Regions from separate parts of the Clostridium sp. 19966 genome, predicted to be linked through region 4. Evidence: riboswitches for the same ligand, from Rfam matches in the RefSeq annotation. Region 4 holds a riboswitch; each other region holds the start of a gene.
The links. A riboswitch is a leader RNA that binds a small molecule or an ion and turns the genes downstream of it on or off. The one in region 4 is predicted to bind thiamine pyrophosphate.
Positions count from the first base shown of each region.

Region 1: it holds a riboswitch for thiamine pyrophosphate, as region 4 does, so the genes downstream of both, thiD (bifunctional hydroxymethylpyrimidine kinase/phosphomethylpyrimidine kinase) here and thiW (energy coupling factor transporter S component ThiW) in region 4, are expected to answer to the same signal.
Region 2: it holds a riboswitch for thiamine pyrophosphate, as region 4 does, so the genes downstream of both, thiM (hydroxyethylthiazole kinase) here and thiW (energy coupling factor transporter S component ThiW) in region 4, are expected to answer to the same signal.
Region 3: it holds a riboswitch for thiamine pyrophosphate, as region 4 does, so the genes downstream of both, thiT (energy-coupled thiamine transporter ThiT) here and thiW (energy coupling factor transporter S component ThiW) in region 4, are expected to answer to the same signal.

Region 1 is NZ_JACTOJ010000006.1:224,446-229,498, reverse strand. It holds gene IAI10_RS08665 (sugar ABC transporter permease) at 1-605, shown strand, start outside; gene IAI10_RS08660 (carbohydrate ABC transporter permease) at 621-1,499, shown strand; gene IAI10_RS08655 (aromatic acid exporter family protein) at 1,570-2,550, shown strand; TPP riboswitch at 2,591-2,700, shown strand; gene thiD (bifunctional hydroxymethylpyrimidine kinase/phosphomethylpyrimidine kinase) at 2,823-3,632, shown strand; gene cytX (putative hydroxymethylpyrimidine transporter CytX) at 3,625-4,833, shown strand; gene IAI10_RS08640 (PrkA family serine protein kinase) at 4,918-5,053, shown strand, end outside.
Region 2 is NZ_JACTOJ010000035.1:6,583-11,635, forward strand. It holds gene IAI10_RS22210 (HAD-IA family hydrolase) at 32-751, shown strand; gene thiE (thiamine phosphate synthase) at 858-1,472, opposite strand; gene thiM (hydroxyethylthiazole kinase) at 1,462-2,298, opposite strand; TPP riboswitch at 2,398-2,508, opposite strand; gene IAI10_RS22225 (ABC transporter permease subunit) at 2,566-3,357, opposite strand; gene IAI10_RS22230 (ABC transporter permease subunit) at 3,405-4,208, opposite strand; gene IAI10_RS22235 (ABC transporter ATP-binding protein) at 4,211-5,053, opposite strand, start outside.
Region 3 is NZ_JACTOJ010000009.1:155,002-160,054, reverse strand. It holds gene nrdD (anaerobic ribonucleoside-triphosphate reductase) at 1-683, opposite strand, end outside; gene IAI10_RS11560 (DUF3048 domain-containing protein) at 911-1,927, shown strand; gene IAI10_RS11555 (PadR family transcriptional regulator) at 2,014-2,466, shown strand; gene IAI10_RS11550 (hypothetical protein) at 2,525-2,701, shown strand; TPP riboswitch at 2,730-2,834, shown strand; gene thiT (energy-coupled thiamine transporter ThiT) at 2,916-3,545, shown strand; gene IAI10_RS11540 (ferredoxin) at 3,666-3,854, opposite strand; gene IAI10_RS11535 (Mrp/NBP35 family ATP-binding protein) at 3,930-4,763, opposite strand; gene IAI10_RS11530 (hypothetical protein) at 4,784-5,053, opposite strand, start outside.
Region 4 is NZ_JACTOJ010000023.1:31,750-36,802, forward strand. It holds gene IAI10_RS19220 (radical SAM protein) at 1-1,059, opposite strand, end outside; gene IAI10_RS19225 ((deoxy)nucleoside triphosphate pyrophosphohydrolase) at 1,834-2,238, shown strand; TPP riboswitch at 2,336-2,442, shown strand; gene thiW (energy coupling factor transporter S component ThiW) at 2,751-3,314, shown strand; gene thiM (hydroxyethylthiazole kinase) at 3,298-4,095, shown strand; gene IAI10_RS19240 (VOC family protein) at 4,264-4,677, shown strand.

The DNA of each region.
Region 1 (5,053 bases), on a different contig from region 4:
TTTTAAGTAGAAAACTTAAAGGCGTAAAGTTCTTTAGGACAGTATATTTTCTTCCTATGGTAGTTTCAACTGTTGTAGTAGCTTTACTCTGGTCAAATATTTTTAATTCCCAAATAGGTATTTTAAATAATTTTTTAAAATTTATAGGACTCAAAAGTTTAGCTCAAAATTGGCTTGGAAATCCAAAGATTGCAATATTTTCAGCGTGCATACCAATTATTTGGCAGTTTGTTGGCTTATACTTTATTATTTTTCTTGCAGCAATACAAAATATTTCTGAATCTTTATTTGAAGCTGCTGAAATTGACGGAGCTACAGAAACACAAAAGTTTATGTCTATAACTTTCCCAATGCTATGGGATACAATTAAAGTAGCTGTGGTTTTATGTATATCAGGAAGTATGAAAGCTTTTGACTTAATTTATGTTATGACTGGCGGTGGACCGGGACGTTCTACAGAACTAATGGCTATTTATATGTACAATAAGACCTTTACTGTTTATAAATATGGCTATGGAAGCGCAGTTTCTCTTGTTATTTTTGTAATTAGCTTATTCTTTATATTATTGAGTCAAAAATTAATGAAAACCAAGGATGTAGTTTAAAGGAGGGTGGGAATTATGCAAAATAATATAACTCATAAAAATATAGATAAAGAAAATGAAAGAAGTAGAATAAAAAATAAAATTGTAAAATTACTTATGTATGCTGTTTTAATAATATTTGGAGTACTTAATATCTATCCTTTAATATGGATGCTTTTTACTTCATTTAGGACAAATCGGGAAATTTCAAGAAGTACTTTTGCACTACCTACTGAATTACATTTTGAAAACTATGTACATGCATGGAAAACTGCAAATATTGGAGAGTATTTTATAAATAGTGTAATCGTAGCTGTAATTTCTATCATAATCACCATATTTATAGGTGCAATGGCGGCCTATGTCCTAGCAAAGTTTAAATTTAAATCAAGCGGATTTATATATGCACTTTTTATTTTTGGTATGATAATACCGGTGCATGCTTTATTGGTGCCTTTATTTATTCAAATGAGATCATTGGGTTTGCTGAATACTAGATGGGCGTTAATAATGCCTTATATAGCTTTTGGATTTCCCATAACTGTATTTATTTTAGTGTCTTTTATGAAGGCTTTTCCTGATGATATTGAAGAAGCAGCAGTAATTGATGGCTGCGGAATACCAAGGCTTTTTCTTCAGATTATTCTTCCTATGACTAGGCCAGCAATTGCAACGGTTACTGTATTAAATTTCCTTACTAATTGGAATGAATTTTCTTTTGCATTAGTGCTCATATCTAACGAAAAATTAAAAACTCTCCCTATAGGACTTGTTAATTTCGTAGGTGGATATTCCAGTGATTATTCTCAGATGATGGCTGCCATGGTAATAGCGGTAGTACCTACTATAATATTATATATATTCTTACAAGAATATATAATTAAAGGTATGACTCAAGGTGCAGTAAAAGATTAAAAAAGCTGCCGCATCAGTGAAATTGCATGATATAATAAAATAAAAATATTCACTTAAGGATTTGATACTTATGAAAAAAATAATTGGACTTAGGACTGTAAAAACTGCAGTTGGAGCAAGTATATCAATTATAATAGCCGAATTTTTTGGCTTAAAATATGCAGCAGCGGCTGGAGTTATAACTATACTGAGTCTTCAAAATACTAAAAAAGCATCTATAACTATAGCTTTTCAAAGAATTTGTTCCACAGTGCTGGCGTTATTTATAAGTTCTATTTTATTTGTAATTTTGGGATATAACGCTGTTACCTTCGGAGTATACCTTATTATTTTTATTCCAGCCGCTGTATATCTTAAGCTTACAGATGGTATTGTGGTGAGTTCGGTTTTGGTTACTCATTTGTTAGTAGAAAAATCCATAGCTCTCTTCTGGATGAAAAATGAAATGCTGCTTATGGCTATAGGAGCTGGGAGTGCAATATTATTAAATTTTTATATGCCAAACACAGAGAAAAAAATAAAGAATATACAAAAGGAAATAGAGGAATTAATAAAAAAAATACTGCTTAATATGGCCTATACTCTAAGAAACAAGGCTGTTAATATAGAAGAAGAAAAAATGTTTCGAAATCTAGAAGATAAGCTTAGAGAGGGCAGTGAACTAGCTTATAGAAATGTTAATAATTATATATTAAATGATGCAAAATATTATCTTAAGTATATGGAAATGAGGAAGCTTCAGTTTGATATATTAAAATATATGAGAAAACATTTTACTAAATTTTATATGACCTTTGATCAAACTGAGCTGGTAGCTAATGTAACAGAAAAAATAGCAGCTGAGCTTCAGGAATATAATAGAGGATATGCCTTGATAGAGGAATTAAATAAGCTGCTGAAGGAATTTAAGCTGCAAGGACTTCCAAAGACTAGAGAAGAATTTGAAAATAGAGCCATGCTTTATCAGTTCTTAAATGACTTAGAGTATTTTTTAGAGATAAAAATTAATTTTGCAGAGGATATGCTAGAAAAAGACAGTGACAAAGCATAGCATATATGATAGAATTTACGTGAAATAAATAAAAATTAATAATCTGTGCTAGGGGGGCTGATGTATGTCAGCTGAGATAGGGGACGGTATCCCTTGACTCTTACACCTGAACTGGTTAAGACCAGCGTAGGGAAGCAATGGTGTTTAAAAAATGCAGCTTCTGGCTGCATTTTTCATTAATATAACCTTTTGTTAAAAATAGAGCTGAGAATAAACAAAGCTCCCCTTCACAGATTTGATGAGGGGGATTTTTTATGCACAAAAACAGTAGAATATTTACAGCACTTACTATAGCAGGTTCAGATAGCTGCGGAGGAGCAGGAATACAGGCTGATTTAAAGTCTTTTTCAGCAAATGGGGTTTTTGGCATGAGCGTTATTACAGCTATAACAGCTCAAAATACTCAAGGCGTGTTTGCGATTCAAGATATAACTGCGGATATGATAGAGAAGCAAATTGAAGTGATTTTTGATGATATAAAAGTTGATGCTATAAAAATAGGAATGGTATCTAAGATAGAATCAATTAAAGCAATAAGCAATTCTCTGAGAAAAATAGAGAATTTGCCTCCAGTGGTTTTGGATCCTGTGATGGTATCAAAAAGTGGATTTAAACTTCTTTCGGAAGACGCAAAGGAAACATTGATAAAAGAACTATTTCCTTTAGCAAAGCTTATAACTCCTAATTTGCCAGAGGCAGAAGAAATTTTAAATTTAAAAATAGAAAACATACAGAAAATGAAGAAAGCTGCCGAGGAATTAAAAAAATTAGGACCTAAAAATATATTGGTTAAAGGTGGGCATCTTGAAGATGCGGCTACAGATATATTTTTCGATGGAATAGATTTTATAAGCTTTAAGCAAGAGAGAATAAATACTAAAAATACCCATGGAACTGGATGCACTCTTTCTTCAGCTATAGCCGCAAACCTAGCTAAGGGAATGAATATTAAAACAGCGGTTACTGAAGGAAAAAAATATATAACTATGGCTATAGAGCATAGCATTGAATTAGGAAAGGGAGTAGGTCCAACTAATCATTTTTATGACTTATACAGAAAGGCGGGCATGTTAAATGAATAAAAAAATAGGATTTTTTAATATGACAGCTCTTTGGTTTGGAGCGGCCATATCCTTATCTGAAATGATGACTGGAGGACTTTTAACAGATGCTGGATTCAAAAAAGCTGTTATGGGCATATTGATTGGTCATGCAATAGGTGCGGCTATATTAGCCGCTGGAGCATATATAGGAGCTAGTTCAAAGCTTGCCGCTATGGAATCTACTTCTAGATCCTTTGGAAAGCTTGGAACAAAATTATTTGCATCTCTAAATGTGATTCAGCTTATAGGATGGACCACAATTATGATAATAGTTGGGGCAAGAGCCTTTGGGGATGTGAGCAATGGATATTTTGGTATCCAAACTAATCTGGTTTGGGTATTTGTTATTGGAGCTTTGGTATTTTTGTGGATCTTTATGGGCATGAATGGAATGAAATATATAAATACAGGAGCAGTAATTCTTTTGCTTTTTATGACCTTGGTTATGACCATTCAAATTTTTACTGGAAAAAGCGATATAATTAATGCTGGAGGAAAGGGCATGAGTTTAGGAAGTATAATAGAACTCAACGTATTGATGCCTTTATCTTGGCTTCCATTAGCTGGCGATTATACTAGATTTGGTACCAGTAGAAAATTTTCAACTTTAGGATGCTTTTTAGGATATTTTATAGGAAGTTCCTGGATGTATATTGCAGGAGTAGCTTCAAGTTTGGTTACTGGGGACAGCGATCCTACTAAGATATTTACTACTATGCATTTTGGAATAGTTGCGCTTTTGATAATACTTTTGTCAACTATTACAACTACTTTTATGGATGCTTATTCAGCAGGGGTAAGTATTATCAATGTGAGTGATAAAATAGATGAAAAATTAGCTGCGTTATTCATTACGGTGGCAGCTACATTAATGGCTTTATTTTTCCCTATGGAGCAGTATGAAAACTTTTTATATTTTATAGGGTCTGTATTTGCTCCGCTTTTTTCAATAGTTTTTGCAGATTATTTTATATTTAAAAAATATTCTTCAGAGGATAATAAAATATTTAAAATAGATTTGCTGGCAATAGTTTTCTGGGTACTCGGAGTGATTTTGTATTATGAAATAAAAGATATGGACATATTCCTTGGAGTAACAGTTCCAGTTATGCTTGTTACTGCTGCAGTGTACTCTTTATTTAGGGTAATATTAAAAAGAAAGTTTGAAAAACAAATATAAAAATATTTTAAATATATCATTTATCAAAAAAACTCTGCATATCTTTATAATGATAAACTGTTTGTTCATTGAAGGAGGTATGCTATGAGTTTTAAAGATATTATACAAAGTGACAGAAGCAACAGAAATCATGGCAAATTTGAAGGAAGCTTTCTGGAATACCTAGATATAGTAAAAGATAATCTAGACTTAGTTAAGCTTGCTCATAAAAGAATGTATG
Region 2 (5,053 bases), on a different contig from region 4:
ATTTATTTAGTTTGAAAGGATATGTTTTAAAATGTATGATATTAAAGGAATTTTATTAGATTCAGGCAGGGTACTGAATGTATCTGCCACTGGTCACTGGCACATAACCCCTAACTTTTTCTCATATGTGGACAAAGGTAAATTCTATTCCCTATCTTCTTCAGCTAGAAAGTCAGCTTTTAATAAAGCCGGAGAATATATAAATAAGCAAAATCTAATCATGGATGAAGCTGAAGAATACAAGCATTTTTTAAGGTACTATGAAATATTTTCTACTTGCCTTCCTGAACTTAAGTTAGAAAAAGAGGCAGTGGAAAGCATTGCTAAAGACCATGTATATAACTATAGCAAATACACCTTTTTTAGTGATGTATATGAAGTAATTCCAGAGCTAAGCAAGCATTATAAATTAGCCGTAGTTTCAGATGCATGGCCATCTCTAGAGAATGTATTTAAGGCTGCTGGGTTAAGAGATTATTTTTCTTCCTTTGTGATTTCCTCGAAAAAAGGCGTCACAAAACCTAATGAATTAATGTACAAAACTGCACTGGAGGAGCTTCATATTAAATCTGAAGAGGCGATATTTATTGATGACAGTATACTAAACTGCAAGGGTGCGCTAAAGCTTGGAATAACTTCTTTTGTCATGTGCAGAGACAAAAGATTATATAGGTATAATAAATTATTTAATAGAAAATATAAACCAATCAACAATCTGTTGAATTTAAAAAATATATTGATAAGAAGTTAAGACTTTAATAGCCCGCAGACTGCTTCTTTCTGAAGTTAATGAAGCAGCCTAAAAGCTTTACTGCTTTAGACTGCTTTCCATTTACAGCATCATTATAAAACATAGCTTAAAATATAGCTAATCGCTTTGAAGCTAAAGTGATGTCCTCTTTAGCTAGAATATCCGATATTACTGCTATTCCATCAATATTAGCTGGTTTTAATAAATCAACATTCTTTGAATTGATTCCTCCAATAGCTACCACTGGAATAGAAACAGTGTCTTTTATCTTGCTAAGCAACTCAATTGAAACAGCTCTGGCATCCTCCTTTGTGCTTGTTGGGAATACTGCTCCTACTCCTATGTAATCAGCTCCGTTTTTCTCAGCCTCTATGGCCTCTTCTATAGTAGCTGCTGACACACCTACAATCTTATCTCCAACTAATTTTCTTGTAATACTGCACGGCATATCAGATTGTCCAACATGAATTCCCTCTGCATCAATAGCTAGCGCAATATCTATTCTATCATTTATTATCAACGGTATATTATATTTGCGAGTAACAGCTCTAACCTTAAGAGCTACATTGTAGAAATCCATAGTGCTTATATCTTTTTCTCTAAGCTGCACTAATGTAACCCCGCCTTTTATAGCAGCCTCCACAGCCTCAGCTATATCCCTTCCTTTTAATATTCCTCTATCTGTCACAAGATAAAGCTTATAATTTATATTACTCTTCATTTATTTTGCCTCTTTCCAATATTGTTTTTTCATCTAAATTATAGACAGCATCTATTATTCTTGTTCTTAAAGTCCCGGTACCTTCATTATTCTTCTCTAAATTTTCATAAGCTATCTCTCCAGCTAAGCTCATAGAAACAATTCCAGCTAGAGCTGCTACAAGCTTATCCTCTACCGCCCCTAAAAAAGAACCTATAAGCGATGTACACATGCAGCCTGTTCCTGTTATTTTAGACATTATCTTGTGTCCATTATGTGCAGTATATAATTTGCTGCCATCTGTTATAATATCTACCGCTCCTGTTATAGCCACCACTGCATTTATCTTCTTTGCAAAATCTCTTGCCACCTTTTTCGCTGTAGTAAACTCATCAGCGCTTTCATCTATAAGCTCTCCTGAATCTACACCTTTAGTTTGAGTCTCAATTCCATATAAGGTTTTTATTTCAGATAAGTTTCCTCTTATTACTGATAACTTTACCTGTTCCATTATCTTTTTAGCTGCTTCAGTCCTGTAAGGCGTAGCTCCTGCTCCCACAGGATCTAAAATCACTGGAATGTTCAGCTCATTAGCTCTCTTTCCGCCTTCAAGCATGGATTCCACAGTTCTTGAATTTAAAGTTCCTATATTTATTACAAAGGCAGAAGCAAAAGCTATCATATCCCGCACTTCATTAATATCGTCTGCCATAACTGGTGATCCGCCAAGGGCTAAGGTTATATTTGCACAATCATTAACAGTAACATAATTTGTTATATGGTGTACTAACGGGGTTTTCTTCCTTACATTGTCCAAAGCCTCTGAAATTTTTTCATTGATTTTCATTTTTACAAACACCTCCAAAATAAATTGTTATGATTTTTTGAAAATGTTGATATTACTCATTAAAAAAAGCATGAACCCATAGGATTTATGCTTTTATAATAACAAATAATAAACAACTTCCTACGCTGGCATTACCCAGTTCAGGTCATAGGGTTAAGAAATTATGGTTTCTAATCTCAGCTGGCCAATCCAACTCCCCTGTGTCAAATAACTATTCAATTTTATGACTTTATAATAGCATAATATTGACTAAAGTACAATTGCTTATCATACCTTCAAATCTCTCTTTAAGTAAAAGAAGTAAGTGGAAGCTGAAAAAATTGCAATGAGTACTAAAGATAAAATCACAATAACAAAATTTAAATTTTCACCCCTTACAATATTTTCATAGCTAAAATACTTAAAAGGGGAAAGTACATTGAGAGCATTCACCTTATCTGTTAAATCTGTGACTTTAGACACCACATAAGAACCCAATAATATTGAAGTAACATAAGATCCCGAAGCCTTAGACTTTTTCATTACAGCAGAAAGCATAGCTCCAAGGGATAAAAATATCAGCTGAACAATAAACATGCTTATAAAAAATAATATTATCTCATGAGAAATATCCTTTCCCTTATTGTATACTCTTACCATAGCTATTGACGATGCCAAAGTAACTAAATTAATAATTATCACATTTATTAAAGCTGCAATAAATTTTGCATTTATTATGGTAATCCTGGATACAGGCTTTACCATCAAAAACTCCGTAGTTTTATCTCTTTCCTCTTTGGCTATAATACCGCTTCCTATAAGTGCTGCATGAATGGCTGTAGTTAACACAATATAGGAAAATAGGAAAGCAAAGAATCCGCTCATACTGGTTACATCAAAGGCTCCAAATCCAAACAATGCTTTTATGGTGTGAGGCATTTTATTAAAAATATCATTATTTGCCCCAGAGGAGTATGCTGTATATTTACCCATACCGCTCAAGACAAATAAAAACATACATATGCTCCATATGATTAAAGCTTTTGCATTAGCCTTTAATTCCCTGAAAAAAATATTCATAATTAATCCTCCCATATTTATTTTTTACACATAAAAATCATCGAGCTCTAACTTACTGCATGAATATCCTTCTTAATATAAACAACATAACTAATCAATACCGATATAAGTATTATAATTAAACTTACGATTAAATAGGAGCTCTCATAGCTTCCGTTCTTTATTATATAAGTGGTGTCAAAATATTTAAAAGGAGATATAAAGCGAGTTAAAGCATTGTTCTTATCTGTAGAAATCAAAGCACCAATCATATATAATCCAAAAACTACCCCAAGGGATATTGGAAGCACAGATTTCAGCTTCTTAAAAAATACCGAAACTAGGACTCCAAGAGCTATAAAAATCAGTTGTATAAAAAACATAGTAAGATTAATCATGAAAAACCGCTTACTATCATAATTACTGGTTTTGACAATGTTAGCTATTACATAGGCAGCGGCATAAAAAACCACATTAGTAATGACTATGCTAGTAAAAGCAGCTGAAAGCTTTGCAGTAACTATGGAGACACGTGACACTGGCTTAACCAAAAGAAAATCTGCTGTTCTTTCCCTGCTTTCCTTTGATAAAATAGCTACTCCTAAATTCATAGCCTGAACTGCTCCACATAGCAAAATAAAAGAAAAGGACATGGAGTAAAAGCCCAAAATCGATGTAATGTAATCCAAGTTTATTCCAAGCATAGCCCTTACCGTTTCTGGATAATTGCTCAGTAATTTTTTATAATCAGCAGCATCATTAGCCATGCTGGGATATATGGATAGGAAGATTACAGCTAAAGCTATTAAACTTGCTGCCCATATTGCGGCTGATTTACGCATAGCTTTAAGTTCATGTAAAAACATATTCATGCTTACTCCTCCTTTGCATAATAATGCATGAAGATTTCTTCAAGATCTGGATCCACAATGGATATATTTTTAATATCAATTTCCGAAACCTTTTTCATGACAGGATTGAGATTTCCCTTATATATGAAGTTAACCGTATTCCCATTCACATTAAGCCCGCTAACTCCATCAATAGTAAAGAAATTCTTGTCCATCACGGCTTTAGCTTCAATACTAATCTTCTTATAGCTGTTTTCCTGGAGAGTACTCATCTTTTCAAGCTTGATTATTTTTCCTTCCTTTATAAAGGCAACTCTGCTGCACATTTTCTGTACTTCACTTAAAATATGTGAAGAGAAAAATATGGTAGCCCCTCTTTCATTCTCTTTTTCAAGGAGCTGAAAAAATCTTTGCTGCATGAGTGGATCTAGCCCGCTGGTAGGCTCATCAAGTATGATTAGCTTTGGCTCATGGAGAAGTCCCTGAACAATACCAACCTTCTTTTTATTACCAAAGGAAAGATCATCAATTTTCTTTTTTAGATCTAAATCCATTATTTCTGCAAGCTCATTAATCCTTTTAGTGCAATCTTTTTTATAAAAACTAGCCGAATATTTTAAAAGATCTATGACTTTCATATTATCATAATAAAATACCTCTGAAGGAAGATATCCAAGTTCTTTTCTTACTTCGGGATGCTGCACACAATTTTTCCCAAAAATAGTAGCACTGCCGCTGGTAGGATAAATAAGTCCCAGTAATGTTCTAATGGTGGTAGATTTTCCCGCTCCGTTAGGTCCTATAAAACCAAAAACTTCTCCTTGCTCTACATTTATATTCACATTGCTTATTCCTCTAGCCTTTCC
Region 3 (5,053 bases), on a different contig from region 4:
AAAGCCATGTCATTATCAAAATCAGGGTGTGCTTGGCCGCCAAACATATCATTTTGAGTTGATTGAAGCAATATGCAGCTAAGCTCTGCTGCTGACTCTATTCTCTTAGGTCTGTTTATAGTTCCATAGCCTGTATTAAAGCCTCTTTGAAGTATTTCCCCTGTAGGTATGTGAAGACAGTTAGTAGTTAAATTATAGCTGTCTAAATCATGATAATAAATATCTCCATTTTCATGTGCTTTAGCTAAATGCTTAGGCATAGATGCTAAATTGTGCCATTTATTTGATTCACTAGCTATTCTTAGCAGCTTTGAACTAAAATTATTACCTACATTAGCATTATCTCTGTCAGTCTCTACTCCAATTTGACCTATAGCCTTCATTAAATCTGACTTTATATCTCTTATCTTAGTTCTTTCTTTTCTATAATTAGAGTAAGCTAAACCTATTTCTTTATATCCATTCTCTATTAGGGATTTTTCTACCATATTTTGTATATCTTCTACAGATATTTTTGTGATGTTTCCATCTTCAATTTTTTTTATTACTTTCTGTGTTAATTCCACAGCTTCGCTTTCTTTAATCTCGAAAGATATCTCCTGAGCCGCTCCCTTGACAGCTTCAGTGATCTTCAAAGAATTAAAATCCGCTTCTCGTCCATCCCTTTTCACAACATGTAGCATTAATAAAACCTCCATACACCATATATTGTATATCATATTATACTTCCTAAAAGTTTTTTTATCAATTTAAAATTTAGTTTTAACGATTTAATAACACAATCTATATCCCAATACCTTCTATTTTTATCGATTTCTATAGGAATTCAAATGTTGACATAGAAATTAATACATATTTTTTTAGTTTTAGAATAGACTATATTTTAAAAGGAAATCTTTAGGGGGCACCTATGATAAAGAAGTTTAGATTCACTTTTATAGCTTTTACACTTTTGCTATTTGCTTGCTTAATAGCTTATACAGGCATTTTTCAATTGAATAATGATAGCATTAAAAATAAAACAAAAGAAAAAGCTGTCAGTAAGGACTTATCTTATATATCACCTTACACAGGTAAAAATATTTCCAAGGAGGCTTACAATAATATTCCTTTCATGGCCATAATAGAAAACTCAAAGCCTGCTAGGCCTCAATCTGGATTATCAGATGCAGATATAGTATATGAAACATTAGCAGAAGGAGGCATAACAAGGTTTTTTGCTCTTTTCCACTCCAGCTCTCCAGGCATAATAGGTCCTATACGAAGCGTAAGGCCTTACTTTATAACTCTTTCTCTTCAATATTCTCTTCCTTTCGCTCACTGCGGAGGAAGCCCGGAGGCATTGGATAGAATTGAAAAGGAAAATCTTATGAGCCTAAACGAACTTCATAATGGAAATTACTATTGGAGAGATTCATCCAGGAAGGCACCTCACAATTTATATACTTCTTCTGAAAAAATCAGGTCGCTGATTGCTGATAAAAAGCAAATTTCACCTCCATCAATTTTCACAAACTTCAATAGTAAGCTGGATTCAAACTCTGAATTAGAGGCCGATGACATCTCAATAAGATTTAATAAAAGCTACACCACTACTTATCACTATGAAAACGGACTATATTATAAGTACATGGATGGAGAGGAAGCTATAGATAAGCTAAATAATTCTCCTATAACTGCTAAAACAATAGTAATACAATTTTCTGATATGCAGGTAAGAGATGACTTAAGATTAAACATGGGTTTAATCGGTGCTGGTACTGCCTATATCATAAATGGAGAAAAATATGAGAGCGTAACTTGGGAAAAGAAAGACGAAAAATCTCAAGTAGTCTTTAAAAATAATGAAAATAAAATCATATCTCTTCCCAAAGGCAATATTTGGTGGCACATAATTAACAAAGATTCCTCCGTGGAAATTGGATGATTTTTTGTTGAGCCTTATTGAAAAGATATGATATAATTATTCTGGTATTCTTTACATGATTATATAATTTTTAAGGGTGTTATAATATGAGTGATCTATTTTTAGATAAGGATTCAATAAAAGAAGAAGAAAAAAGATTATACAAAGAATATAAAGAGAAATTAGCTGAGCTGAGAAAGGTTCAAAAAGAAAAAGATTCTGTAGGTCAGGTTTTCACTAAAGGTTTGCTCCCTCTTTATGTTCTATATATACTAAGCTTAGGACCTACAAATGGAAATGATATATCTCATAAGATTGGGGAGCACACTCATGGCTTATGGGTGCCTAGCACTGGAGGTATATATCCGCTGCTTAAAAAATTCGAAAAAGAGGATTTTGTAAAAGGAGCCTGGGATGACCCTCATAAGAAGATACAGAGAATTTATTCTTTAACTGAAACTGGTCTTCTAGAATACGAACATAGAAAATCTTTACTTCAACCTAAAATAGAAGAAGCTTTAGAAGTTTTTAAAATTGTATTTAATGACCTTTACGGTTAATCACCTCATGTATATTAATTAAAACTTTGATTAATAATACCTATGAGGTGATTTTATTATGAAAGGTAAAATTATAGATAAAAGCTTAACAGATGTTTTCATAGCCTTTGAAAATGGAAATACTATGGATATTTCATTAAATTCCCTGCCTGAAAGCGTAAAAGTTGGAGATACTGTAGATATACCTTTTGACAATAACATACTTCTGAACGATAAGTTAATTGACTTTTTTTAATAGCAGTTATATAATATTGGTAAAATAAATATATGGCTAGGGGTGCCGCAGTGCTGAGAGATAAAGAATTTATTTATCAACCCTTATACCTGATCTGGCTAATACCAGCGTAGGGAAGCAGTGATTGAATGTATTTTAGCTATTGTCCTATGCCAGGATGATAGTTTTTTTATTTCAATGCTACAGTACCCTCAATATTAAAGGAGGTTTTTTTATGCCAAAAATAAACTTTGCAGAAAATTTCAAGACAATTTTCCAAAGTCCAGCTTTTATCGTTACCCTAATAGCTATAATTATAGTTGTAGTAGCTATTTATAAATTTAGAAAGGTAAAGCTTACTACTAGAATGATTACTCACATAGGTATAGCTTTAGCTCTTTCTGTAGTTTTAAGCTTTATAAAATTTGTACACTTACCCTTTGGAGGAAGTACAACCTTAGGAAGCATGGTTCCTATAATACTTCTTGCTTTGGTTTATGGACCAGAGGTGGGTTTTCTTTCTGGATTTGTATATGGACTTTTAAATCTTATTATAGATCCATATATTGTGCATCCTGCTCAGCTGCTTTTGGATTATCCTTTTGCATACATGAGTTTAGGACTAGCTGGTTATTTTAGAAATCAGAAATTTATAGCACCTATAGCTGCCATAAGCGGAAGATTCATATTCCACTTTTTATCAGGAGTTATCTTCTTCGCTAGCGATGCCGGAACACAAAATGTGTATCTGTACTCTTTAACATATAACGGCAGCTATTTATTGCCTGAGCTGATAATAACCCTAGTTGTTATTGCGGTTCTTCCTATAGAAAGGTTGTCAAAGAGCTTAGCTGCTGCTCACTAGCCTTATCTAAGGATTATTATACTTTGTAACTAAAAAGGATTGTATTAAAATATTTTAATGCAATCCTTTTTGAATATATGTTTTTAAAATTTGCTCAATAATAAGTATATTGTACGCCTGCTAAGATACGCTTATAGCATTTACAGGACAACTGCTTTCAGCCTCCTTTGCTGAATCTTCATCATCGCTTGGAACCGTATCTACTACAGATTCTGCCTTCCCATCGTCACCCATGTCAAAAACAGACGGGCAAACAGATGGACACAATCCACACCCAATACAAGTATCCTTATCAACTTCAGCCTTCATAATTTACACCTCCACTACTTCTGTAATACTAAAATAAGCATAGAAATTGTTTTGCTCAATCTCTATGCTTATATTTTATACTAATTTTTTAATTATATTCACATATTTAGTTGTGCTGAAGATGTATCTTTCAACTTCACCGCTGCCTAAAGCTTCAGAAAGATCCAGGTCTATAGGAAGTTCAGCAATAAGTTCAAGTCCCAAATATTTAGCATGTTCCTCTGCTGAAGTTTTGCTAAACACCTGTATTTTCTCTCCACATTTGCATTGAACATATGACATATTCTCTACTACACCTTGTATTGGCACATTAAGTTTCTCCGCCATTATTACAACTTTCTTAACTATCATAGATACCATATCCTGAGGTGTGGACACTATAACTAAAGATTGTATAGGGAAGCTTTGCATTACAGTAAGGGCTGTATCACCAGTTCCTGGAGGCATATCTATTAAAAGATAATCTAAATCTCCCCAATCAGTATCTGAAAGAAGCTGATTTAATACATTATTTATTACAGGTCCTCTCCAAATTACTGGCTGCTCTTCTTCTTCCGTTAAAAGGTTCATGGATATGACCTTTATTCCGCTAAAAGTGGTTACAGGCTTAAATATTATATCTTCTCCCTGTCCCCTGCCTATTTCAGCTCTCTGTTTATTTATACCAAATATTCTAGGCATAGATGGTCCTGTTATATCCGCATCCAATACGCCAACTTTATACCCAGCCTTCGTTAATTCTATAGCGGTAAGACCAGTTACAGTAGACTTACCCACTCCACCTTTGCCGCTTATTATCCCTATTATATTTTTTATAGTCCCATGCTTTATTGGTAAAACTGAGCACTGTGAGCTATTGCTCTTGGTTGAGCAACTAGACTTACTAGGACATGTATCGCATTTACTCATTTTTTCTCCTCCTGTAAATATTAGAATCCATCTGGCATAGAATCTGTTATTTTAACATCCCAGCTGCCATTTTGATACTTATTCACCACGTAGTATTTTTTTTCGCTATTATCCTTTTTATAAGTAACATCTATTATAGATTTATATATGTTAGTTTTATATCCCTGAGTACCCATTGTAATAAGAACATCAAAATTATCCTTATTCTTATTTACAAGCTGGGCCGATGAAATTGTTTTAGATATATCTGACTTAAACTCTTCAATTTCCATTGAAAGCATGTACTTTAC
Region 4 (5,053 bases):
AGTGTTTAAAATATTACCAAAGTAAAACTCCTGACTTTGAGCCAAGGTAAGAGTTGGACACAAGGAACACTCTCCAGCGCAATTAACAAATATAAAATCCTTTCCTGCATTGCAATTATACCCGTAGACTAAATCCTTCTGAATGCCGAAACCGCTGCTTATATGGCAGAGCTCCTCTGTGCTGCAAATATAATTTGCATATACATAAGCCTCTATATCATGCTGAGTAAGCTTATAATCTTTCCCCCTGCCTATGGGTTTTATAACATCTGCATGATAGTTCAGTTTTAAATCAAATTTGATGAAATTTATTAATTTATTGATTTCTTCATCTGTCTTATTATTTACTACTATGTTTACGGCTATGTTATCAGTTTTACTTTTTACCTTTTTAATATTAGCTATAGTTTCTTCAAATGCATTTCTCTTGCCTCGAAATTGATCATGTTTATCAGCATCAGCATAATCAAGACTGGTATTAACATGGACAGCACATTCAACTATTGTTTTCAAATTTTCCTCAGACAGCACAGTAAGATTAGAATACACAGTAATCAAAAAACCTTTCTTCCACAAATACCTTATAATATCGTTGATATCTTCTCTAAGAAAGGGTTCCCCTCCCGTGATTTGAAAAGTATAGGCTCCCAGCTCTGCAGCTTCATCAATCAAGCTGCAAATCTTCTCATAGCTTAAGCTGTCTTCTTCTTTTCCCGAAGCATTGGCATAACAATGCTGGCAGTATAGATTGCATTTCTTGCTTATCTCTAAAAATACTCTTTTCAATGGAAATTCCTTATTCATAATCCTTATATTTGAGCACTTGCAAGGTGTGGGATACGATATAATAAATTTTTTACCCTTCAAATCCTCAATCAAAGAAGCTTCATATAATTCATCGATGGAACTGTCTTCCATACATTCATCATGGAGCATGGATAATAATATAAACATATCTTCATTAAAAAAGTACTTGTCTTTAGTCTTCCTATTAAAAGCAAAATACGTATCTTCAACGGTATTTGCCACTAAAATGAAATCATAATTAAAATAATACAATATATCCCTCCCCTTAAAATTCAGTAATTGGCCTCTGTTTTAAGTCAGAGTTGTTTTTTACACTGACTTAAAGCAGAGCCAAAACACTTTTATTTTAGGAATTTTGCTTATAGTTCAACTGGTAAGCAAGCACCTGTTGCGCATACTACTTTAGTCTTTTTGTCTTTGCTGGTATTATTTACGAAGGCTGGATTTAATTTAACTTTGTTCTTTTTGTTTTCCACTTTACACCACTCCTTTCAACATAGTAATTATAAATTGCTTTACATAATTTACTTATAAATTATGCTGGCAAATTTTTAACAGCTTTTATATGTAATGATTAAAAATAAAGGAATAGTACCAAATGCTTAATAGTAATTTCATTATGATTTAATAGCTTTGAAATGCAGGTTATGGACATATCACTAGTAAAAGTGTTTTGTTCATGTACTGAATTCCATGAACAAAAGCACCTTTAGTTCAGGAATTTAGATTAGTCATTATTTACTAGACAGGAACCAGTAGCACATACTATTTTTGTCTTTTTATCCTTGCTAGTGTTATTTACGAAGGCTGGATTTAATTTAATCTTTTTAGATTTATTTTCCATTTATACCATTCCTTTCATATGGTATATTATAAGTTATTTTACATAATATATCAATATTCATTGTGAATGTAAGCAAATTTTTTAACAGTTTTATATATTTTTTAGCTTTTTTTGCAGTTTCCATATGTAAAAATCAAAAAATATATGAATTTTATGATAAACTGATTAAGGGTGATTTTGTTATGAAAAAGTTATTAAAAGTTGTAGGAGCAATTATTGAAAATGAGAATAAAGAAATATTGTGTGCTCTTCGCTCTCCAAAGATGAATATGCCAAACCTGTGGGAGTTCCCCGGCGGAAAGATTGAAAAAGGCGAGGATTTGAAAGCAGCTATAGAAAGAGAAATAAGAGAAGAACTTGATTGTAGAGTTGAATTTATAGAAGAGTTTAATGATAATACTCATGAATATGAAGCCTTTGTAGTAAATTTAATAACCGTGAAATGTAAATTGTCAGAAGGTTTTCCTACTGCTAAGGAGCATTCAAAGCTAATATGGCTCAAGAGAGAAAATTTAGCATCCCTAAAATGGGCCCCTGCAGATATTCCAGCTATGGAGCAGCTAGCTAAAGAGAATACTATGTTTTAAGGGAAGCCTTTAGCTTCCTTAAATACAGGCGGATATGACTGTGTTTACTAAGTAATTGTCTTATATATTGAAATTCTTAACCGTATGTGTTATAATTCTTTTCGAAAAGGGGAGCTTGTATGCAGGCTGAGAGGAAGTTTAAACTTCGACCCACAACTTGATTCGGATAATGCCGACGTAAGGAAATATTTGATTTGTGCTTTTGTTTATATATTTTATGAGTATAGATGGAATATGCCTTATTTAGGTATATTCCATTTTTTATGCTTCAAAGATTTTTTCTTTGGTAAGTGATAGAGGAGCGTCTTGAACTTATATAGCAAAAATATAACTAAATAGCGAGGGAACTTGTGTTTCAAGGTGAGAGGAAGCTTTTGAGCTTCGACCGAATTATATGGCCTATGTCATATAGAAAATTGCTATTTAGGTGCACTGCAGCTATACCTTCATGATATGTTTATTTTCTGTATGACGTGGCAGGAAAATAAACATTATTATGGAGGTTTTTTATTATGGAAAGAAACTCAAAATTATTAAACAAAATCATGCTGGCAATGCTGGTTGCTATGGGCGTTGTAATTTCACCAATATTGCGTGTGGAAGGAATGTGCCCTATGTCTAGCGTTATTAACATTGTATGCGCTGTAATTCTTGGACCTTGGTACGCACTTTTATGTGCTGTAATGATAGGAATTATAAGAATGTCACTAATGGGAATCCCACCTTTAGCTTTAACTGGTGCAGTATTTGGCGCTGCCTTATCTGGAATTTTATATAGAAAATCTAATGGAAAGATAATTTTTGCAGTTTTAGGTGAAGTTATAGGAACTGGAATTGTTGGAGCTTTAGCCTCCTATCCTGTGATGAGATTTATCTGGGGCAGATCCGGTCTTACCTGGTTATTTTACATGCCCTTATTTTTTACAGCAACCATTATCGGAGGAACAATTGCTTTCCTATTCCTAAGAGCATTAAGTAAAATAGGAATACTTTCAAAAACTCAAAAAATACTGGGGGCAAAGGTATGTGATAGAGCAAGAAATGATGATAAAGAGCTTACTGCAAATCAAGCATAGTGTTAAGCTTGAAAAGCCACTGATTCACTGCATCACAAATCCAATTTCAATAAATGATTGTGCAAATGTGGTACTTGCTGTTGGCGGAAAACCTATTATGGCGGAGCATCCTTTAGAGGTAGCCGAAATCACTGCTGCTTCAAAGGCATTAGCAGTTAATCTTGGAAATATAACAGATGTTAGAATGAAGTCCATGCTTATTTCAGGAGAGACCGCCAATAAAAATAGTATTCCCCACATAATTGATCTTGTAGGGGCAGGCTGCAGCAAGCTTCGTCTGGATTACGCAAAACAATACATTGAAAAGTGCCATCCCAATATAATTAAGGGCAATATGTCTGAAATAAAGGCACTTTGTAATATCAAAAATACTGCAAAAGGAATTGATGTTGGACAATCCGATATTGTAACAGAGGAAAATATATCTGAAACTATAAGTATGTTAAAAGCATTGTCGTTAAAAACAGGCTCCATTGTTGCAGTCACAGGAATTTTAGATGTAATAACCAATGGCACTTACACTTATATAATAAGAAATGGCTGTGAGATGCTGTCTATGATAACCGGCACAGGCTGCATGCTCACAGCACTTACAGCAAGTTATATTTCCTCTGGAGACCTACTTAATGGAGCTGTTCTAGCGACAGCTCTAATGGGAATATGCGGTGAACTTTCTGAAAATGCCAAAGGTACAGCAAGCTTTAGGACTGAGCTTATAGATAATATATTTAGTATTTCTGATGATACTCTAGTGGAAAAAATTAAATGCACTATCATATAAGTATATTAATATGCACTATGCTTCTTCGTTAGTTGTCCATTAAATAGAAACAGAGCATCCCTTGAATAACTTCTTATTTTTTAGGTTTAAATAAATTGTAATATATCTTATTATTTATTATAATAAGATAATAAAAGAATACGTAAGAATAAAAAAGGAGTGAAGAACATGTCTATACAAACCTATTTAAACTTTAATGGAAATTGCGGCGAAGCATTAGAATTTTATTCTCAAGTTTTTAAAACTGAAAAGCCTAAAATCATGTTATATGGTGATATGCCTGCGAATAAAGCTTTTCCAATGACGGAAGAAACAAAAAAATTAGTGCTCCACGGTGAACTTAAAATTGATGGAAGTACTATCATGTTCTCCGATACAGCACAAGATATGTCCGTAACTTTTGGAAACAACATTAATCTCATATTTACTAGTAAAGACGAGGAAGAAATCAAGAGAATTTTCAATGAATTAAAGACGAATGGTAAGGTAATTATGGAACTTCAAAAAACCTTTTGGAGTAAATGCTACGGTTATATCATAGATAAGTTTGGCATAGGATGGCAGCTTAGCACAGAAGAATAGTCTTAAGTTTCATTTTGGCTAAAAACTTTTTACATAGTTACTCCTAGGCTGATTAAGCTTAGCAAAAATAAGGTCCTTGCAAAATGCAAGGACTTTCCTCTGATGCTCAGAATATCATCCTATTTATTTTTTCTTAACAGCTTTAGTTCCTGAACTATTTTCTTTTTTTCGCTTTTTCCCTTGATTAGTAGAAGAGTCATCTTTTCTGCTCATAAAATATATCCCTCCTAAAATTAAAATTTATTTTTGTTATTACCTTACTATTTTGTCCAATGTACATGTGATGATACTAGTAAATTGATAGCATTCATGTGCTATCGTAGCTATTTTTTCATATAGTCTTCAATCACTTCATATATATTGCTGCTTTCACAAA